3 regions of the Pseudoalteromonas phenolica genome follow, and region 1 is predicted to be linked to each of the others. Evidence: predicted binding sites of a transcription regulator. Region 1 holds the regulator's gene; each other region holds the start of a gene.
The links. Region 1 encodes ArgR, which controls arginine synthesis, uptake and breakdown. Its sites were predicted from a motif close to ANTGAATANNTATTCANT; they were not measured.
Positions count from the first base shown of each region.

Region 2: argA (amino-acid N-acetyltransferase) is a predicted target of ArgR. The motif match lies at 1,097-1,114, and genes of this name have one in related genera.
Region 3: gltB (glutamate synthase large subunit) is a predicted target of ArgR. The motif match lies at 1,423-1,440, and genes of this name have one in related genera.

Region 1 is NZ_CP013187.1:3,160,717-3,162,997, reverse strand. Features, by position in the region: gene PP2015_RS14140 (ABC transporter ATP-binding protein) at 1-187, shown strand, start outside; gene PP2015_RS14135 (Dyp-type peroxidase) at 215-1,132, shown strand; gene argR (transcriptional regulator ArgR) at 1,129-1,596, opposite strand; gene mdh (malate dehydrogenase) at 1,894-2,281, shown strand, end outside.
Region 2 is NZ_CP013187.1:3,744,605-3,746,885, reverse strand. Features, by position in the region: gene PP2015_RS16885 (hypothetical protein) at 49-252, opposite strand; gene PP2015_RS16880 (cold-shock protein) at 471-683, opposite strand; gene argA (amino-acid N-acetyltransferase) at 1,163-2,281, shown strand, end outside.
Region 3 is NZ_CP013187.1:2,174,371-2,176,651, forward strand. Features, by position in the region: gene gltB (glutamate synthase large subunit) at 1-1,323, opposite strand, end outside; gene PP2015_RS09540 (tandem-95 repeat protein) at 1,805-2,281, opposite strand, start outside.

The sequences.
Region 1 (2,281 bases):
GTTAGAAAATGGCGTGAATAATGACGTTGAAATTCTGCAATCGCGCTTTATTGGGACCGAGTTTATTTACCAAATAAAAGTGGCTGAGCAAATCATTGAAGTGCCAGTCGAAAGTGAACATGCCCTGAATATTAATGAGCCAGTGACTTTTAAAATTAAGCCACATGCGGTAAATTTCTTTTCATAGTCATTACTTATTATAACTTGGGGTATCATGGCTCAGCCGCAGTCAGGAGTGTGTGCAGAGGCAAATCTGCATGGATTACATTTGTTTTTTAATGTGCTTGATGGTCAAGATGAGGCTGTTAGAGTAGCACTAGGGCAATGTGAACGCTTACAATCAGAATTGAGCGACCGCTTTTCTGAATCTATGGTATCGAGCTTTGTCGCCATTGGTGCACAATACTGGCCTCATATTTATCCTGAGTGTATTCCTAAAGAATTAAAAAGCTTCCCACATATTCGCTCTCACGAGCACCTCATGCACACTCAGCCGTTTGATTTGTTATATGTGATACGCTCTGACAGAGAAGATGTGAATCATTTATTTGCGCAAAGTGTCAGGCATATGTTGGCAGGTAAGGTCGAGTTAGTTGCGCATATCCGCACTTTTCGCTTTTTAGACGGTCGGGACTTTAATGGCTTCATATATGGTGCCAACACACCCCATGGGCGTTTTAAGCGTCAAGTGGCCTTAGTTCATGACTCTGAATGCTTTGAAGATCAAGGTAGCTATATTCATGTACAACGTGTGAAATTTGATCTAAACCGTTGGCAACAATTGAGTCTGAATGATCAAGAAGCCATTATGGGACGCTCTCGTTTAGAGAATGAAAAGCTTGAAAACTCACTTGCCAATAATCACGCAGCTCTATCTGAGCTTAAAAGTACTGACAATTTACCACTCTTGCTAGAGCAGAGTATGCCATTTGGAGATGTGTTTGAGCAGGGCTCTTTGTGGGTGAGTTGCGCAGCAAAGGGCGACGCTTTTGAAGCGTTGTTAAAAACTCGCGTTGGCAACGAGCAATATTACGATGCGTGGCTAGACTATTGTCAGGCTGATATGGGAGCTGCGTTTTTTGCGCCATCCGTGCAGTTTCTGCAAAAAATGGCGCAATTAACAGAAAACTAGACGTTATCGAATAAGGTTTTTACTTTCTCAAGCGTTACATCAATTTCAGAGATTTTAGCTGGCGCAATAAAAATAGTATCGTCACCGGCAATGGTACCAAGTACGCCATCAGCAGTGCCTAATGAGTCGAGTAAACGGGCAATTAGTTGAGCGGCGCCTGGGCTGGTGCGAATGATGATCATCATTTCATTGTGCATGATATCAATCACTAATTGTCTAAGTGGGCTTTTAGCTGTTGGTACGCCCATTTCTGCGGGTAAGCAGTACACCATTTCTTGTTTTGCATTACGAGTTCTAACCGCACCAAACTTACTAAGCATACGTGACACTTTACTTTGACTCACATTATCAAAGCCTTGATCTTTCAGGGCATCGACAATTTCACCCTGCGAGCCAAAGTTTTCTTCTTTTAGTAGTGCTTTGAATGCCTTTATCAGTGCTTCTTGCTTTTCGTTTGCTTGCATAATTGAACTCGTTTATTAAATATTACTTAGATTTTACACAATTCTGAATCCAGACCCAACTTTGCAATTAAAAAACAAAGTGAATTGATTGCAAGGTTTACTTAAGTGGTAGGGCATTTTTAGAAACACAAGAATGAATATTTTGAAGTGTAAAGCGAGCTTGCACGCTGAAAGCAATATTTTACAACTATAGTCGAAAAAAACCTTAAAATAGCGCCGATAAATTTGTTTTTACCTGCACTTTTCATTATCTTTACAGCACACACAATTCCACCTTCAAATTATGGAGAATTCCACATGAAAGTTGCTGTATTAGGTGCCGCTGGCGGTATCGGTCAAGCTCTATCTTTACTTCTTAAAAATGGCCTTCCTGCAGGTTCTGAGCTATCTCTATACGACGTAGCGCCAGTTGTTCCTGGTGTTGCTGTAGACCTATCTCACATCCCAACTGCAGTTAAAGTTGCAGGTTTTGGTGCAGATGATCTTGATGCAGCGCTAGCGGGTGCTGACATTGTTCTTATCCCAGCTGGTATGCCTCGTAAGCCAGGTATGGACCGTGCTGACCTTTTCAATGTTAACGCTGGTATCATCAAGACACTTGCAGAAGGTATCGTACGTAACTGTCCTAAAGCACTAGTTGGTGTTATCACTAACCCAGTAAACGGCACTGTGCCAATCGTTGCTG
Region 2 (2,281 bases), 580 kb from region 1:
ATTATATAAATCAAAATGGAACATAAATATAAAGGCGAAAACGAGGCGTTACTTCTGTCTCTCCACAAAGCGTTTAACATTAGCGCTAAGCTTATCGCATTTACTTTTCTGAGCGTTATATTCAGTTGAGCCTTCTTCAAGCGCTTCAAGTATCTCTTGCTCTTGGCGGTATTCGCCAACTAACTGAGCCAGCTTATCTTCGAAACTCACTCTTTTCGTTTTTTTACTATTACTTCGGTTTGTCTTACGCATGGTACATGTAACCCGTGGTTCTGATTATTTACTTACTACTTAGTTTTGATGTCTTTAATCGTATTGCTAAAAATTATTTTATTCTTTATTAAATCAATGGTTTGATTTAAAAATAATCGCAGTCAGTTCGTTGCAAGAGGTGATTTTAGAAGTGCTTTAAAGCTAAGTACTTAAAATGTGAGGTGCTTTTAATGTAAAAGCACCTTAGCAAATAAAGCTTACGCGAGTGTAACGCTATTTGCTTGAGGGCCTTTAGCGCCCTTTTCGATATTGAAAGCAACACTTTGACCTTCAGTCAGAGTTTTAAAACCTTCAATTTCGATTGATTTGAAATGAACAAAAACATCTTGGCTACCATTATCAGGTGCGATAAAACCAAAACCTTTTAATTCATTAAACCATTTTACTTTACCAGTTGTCTTATTTGACATATATGCCTCTATCTACGAGTGAATATTTTGAAAAGCTACTAATTCTGTAATGTAGGAAAAAAATCGCAGGGTATATATGACGAACTGAATCGAAAAGAAACTGAGAAGAATTTGAACTAAATATATTTAATTAATAGCTCGCTGTTTGAGCTAAGGTCACTATACAGTAAAAGAAACTAATAGATAGCTATTTATTTTTTATTTTTATATGTTCATTAAAAACAATAACTAAAAGTTATATCTCTAACAGGCTGATTGCGAGTATGTCGTGCTCAGTGGCTGATGGCCTTGTTTAGCCTTATTTTTGCTCTGTTGCCAGATTCATTTCTCTTCCTCATTAATATTTATTTCAAATGATTGATGTAGCCTCAAAATCTAAAAAATGCACAAATAAAGAATATTAATTCTTTATTTGTGCATAATAATTCTTTAAAGTTGTAGCCAATATCCATTTATGGTTGAACAAAGGTAAGCAGCAAGTGCGTACAACTGAACTCGTAGACGGTTTTCGTCAATCAACGCCTTATGTAAATGCGCATAGAGGTAAAACATTCGTAATTATGCTGGGTGGAGAAGCGATCGATCAGCCTGGTTGCCGTAGTATTATTAATGATATTGCGTTACTGACGAGTCTCGGTATCAAGATTGTATTGGTATTTGGCGCGCGGCCTCAAATTAATGATGCTCTGTGTGATGCTGGCATAATTACCCAGTTTCATAATGATGTACGGGTAACCAACAATGAGTCACTCAAGGTTATTAAGCAAGTTGCAGGCGCTATGCAGCTCGATATCACTGCGCGTTTGTCTAAATCATTAAGCAGCACCCCTATGTCGGGTTCTAACCTTAATGTGGTCAGTGGTAACTTTGTTATCTCTCAACCGTTGGGCATTGATAATGGTGTCGACTATCACCATTCAGGTAAAGTTCGTCGTATTGACGTAGATGGAATTCGCCATCAGTTGAACAATAACAGTATTGTATTACTTGGCCCGATCACCGCATCAGTCACCGGCGAAAGTTTTAATCTAACAGCAGAAGAAATTGCCACCCAAGTCGCACTCAAACTAAATGCAGACAAAATGCTGGGTTTCTGTAAAGAAGCGGGGATCTTAGACGAAAATGGCGAAGCTTTAGCTGAGTTGATGCCAAATGAAGCGGAGCAGGTATTAGCCCATCATCGTGAGCAAAGCTCCACTTGTATGAGTGCCTCGGTATTTTTGCAAGCGGCCATTGATGCATGCCGTGGTGGTGTACACCGCTGTCACTTAGTTAGCTATGAAGAAGATGGCGCTTTGCTTCAAGAGCTATTCTCTCTCGATGGCATAGGTACGCAAATCGCGCCACAAAGCTCTGAACAATTACGCAGTGCGACGATTAGCGACATTAATGGCATTATCAACTTAATTCGACCACTCGAAGAGCAAGGTTACTTGGTTCGCCGTTCTCGTGAGCAACTAGAAATAGAGATTGAGCAGTTTACCGTGATTGACCGCGACGGCGTGATCATCGCCTGTGCCGCACTTTATCCATTTGATGAAGATAAAATGGGTGAGTTTGCGAGTCTCGCGGTGCATCCGCAATATCGCGATGCAGAT
Region 3 (2,281 bases), 990 kb from region 1:
TTCTGACAAGTCTTCAAAAGGCGTAAGACGCTTAACATTTTGCTCAAGCCAAGTTTTGTAAGGATGACGTGATTTTAAGTCTTGATCGATTTCGTCAGACTGCCAAATCTTGCCATGAAGGGTATCGATAACAAGCAACTCACCTGGACCAACACGGCCTTTTTCAACCACCTCATCGGCTGTGTAATCCCAAATACCGACTTCAGATGCAAGCGTGATAAAGCCATCTTGGGTGATCACGTAACGCGCTGGACGTAGACCATTTCTGTCTAGGTTACATGCCGCAAATCGACCATCTGACATAACGATACCTGCTGGGCCATCCCAAGGTTCCATATGCATAGAGTTAAAATCGTAGAAGGCACGTAAATCATCGTCCATAGCTCGGTTTTTTTGCCATGCAGGCGGCACAAGCATGCGCATAGCACGGAAAATATCCATACCACCGGCAAGGAATAATTCAAGAATGTTATCTAGGCTTGATGAATCTGAACCTTCTTCATTTACAAATGGCGCGGCCGTTTGTAAATCAGGTAACAATGGTGAAGAAAACTTATAAGCACGCGCTCTCGCCCACTGACGGTTACCAGCAATGGTATTTATTTCACCATTATGAGCCAAATATCTGAATGGCTGTGCTAGTGGCCAACGTGGTTGCGTGTTAGTTGAAAAGCGTTGGTGGAACACACAGATTGCACTTTTCATTCGCATATCTGCTAAATCTAGATAAAAGTTTGGAAGATCAACAGGCATCATTAAGCCTTTGTAAACCGTTACCAAACCTGAAAGACTCGAGATATAAAACTGTTCATCTTCAAGCAAGCGTTTTTCAATTCGACGTCTTGCTATGTACAGACGGCGCTCTAGATCTTTTGGACGCCAACCTTCAGGTGCAGATACAAACACCTGCTCGAATTTCGGTAGTTGCTTCAATGCTATCGGGCCAAGCATACTTGGCTCAGTTGGTACTACTCGCCAGCCAACGAGCGTTAACGTTTCTTTTTCTAATTCTTCGTTAATCACTTTACGGGCTTGAGATGCAAGTGTTTCATCAGCATTTAAGAACATCATACCAACGGCATAATTTTTACCTAAATGCCAACCGTTTTCAATGGCAATGGCTCTAAAGAAGCTGTCTGGTTTTTGCAGTAATAAACCACAGCCATCACCTGTTTTACCATCTGATGCAATACCACCACGGTGTTGCATTCGGTCTAACCCTGTAATTGCATTGCGGATCAGTTTATGACTTGCTTGCCCGTTTATTTGAGCAATTAAACCAAAACCACAATTATCTTTTTCTAACTTAGAGTCATATAGCATGCACCCCTCCCCCTGCTACATCAATGGTCGGAAATGAACAAGACGATTGTTCCGACAGATATTCAAACTAGCTTTGTTTTAAAATTGAGTCAACAAAATTATGAATAGATATTCATTAACTTGAATATTTCTCATTGGTCAGACAAATTCACCAAGAGAAGATAAAAACAACAAATATGTTAAACCAAGACTAACAAACAGCAAATGACACCGGTGACATTTTAATGAAAGTTTAATCGTCAGATGATTACTGGATAAATAAGATGAGTTTACGTTTACGTAAACTGAAAAATACAAAGAATAAATATTCACAATAACTGCTATTAATATAAGTCAGGGAAACCTTACTTGAAGAACAATTAACTTAAATTCAAGTTAATATTCTAATTATATGAACTAAAAGCTTTGTAAAGTGGCTGTAGAAAAATAGAGAAAAGGCCTTACTATATGCAAGGCCTTTTCTTGGGGGGTTTAACTTTGGTTAAAAGCGATACGATAGTCCAAGCTGAAGGTCTGAGATAGATTCAGGCTCAAGATTGAAATGACTATACTCAAGTTGAATGCTGAGAGAGTCAGTCAATGCGTAGCTCACTCCGATACCATAGTATAAATCTGTACCATCCTTCTCACTTTTGATCAGTTGGTTGTTCATAACACTCTCAACTTTATAGTCCCATTTATAAGCGCCTAAAAATGCGCTTACTCGGGCTTTATCAAACGTTAAGAAATTATATTTTGTTTGAAGCGCAAACCCTTCTGCAAAATTTGGGGATTGCTCAGCAACCATTTTATGAACTGTTTTAGGTGTTACTGACTCACCTTTAAAAGTTACTCTGCCTTGTCCTAAGTCGATAAAACGCAAAGTCGTCGTCCAATCAGTATTTAGTTGATAATAGACTCCTGCTGACCAGCTATCACTACTGTCATCAACCATGACTTCTGTGACACCATCAATGTT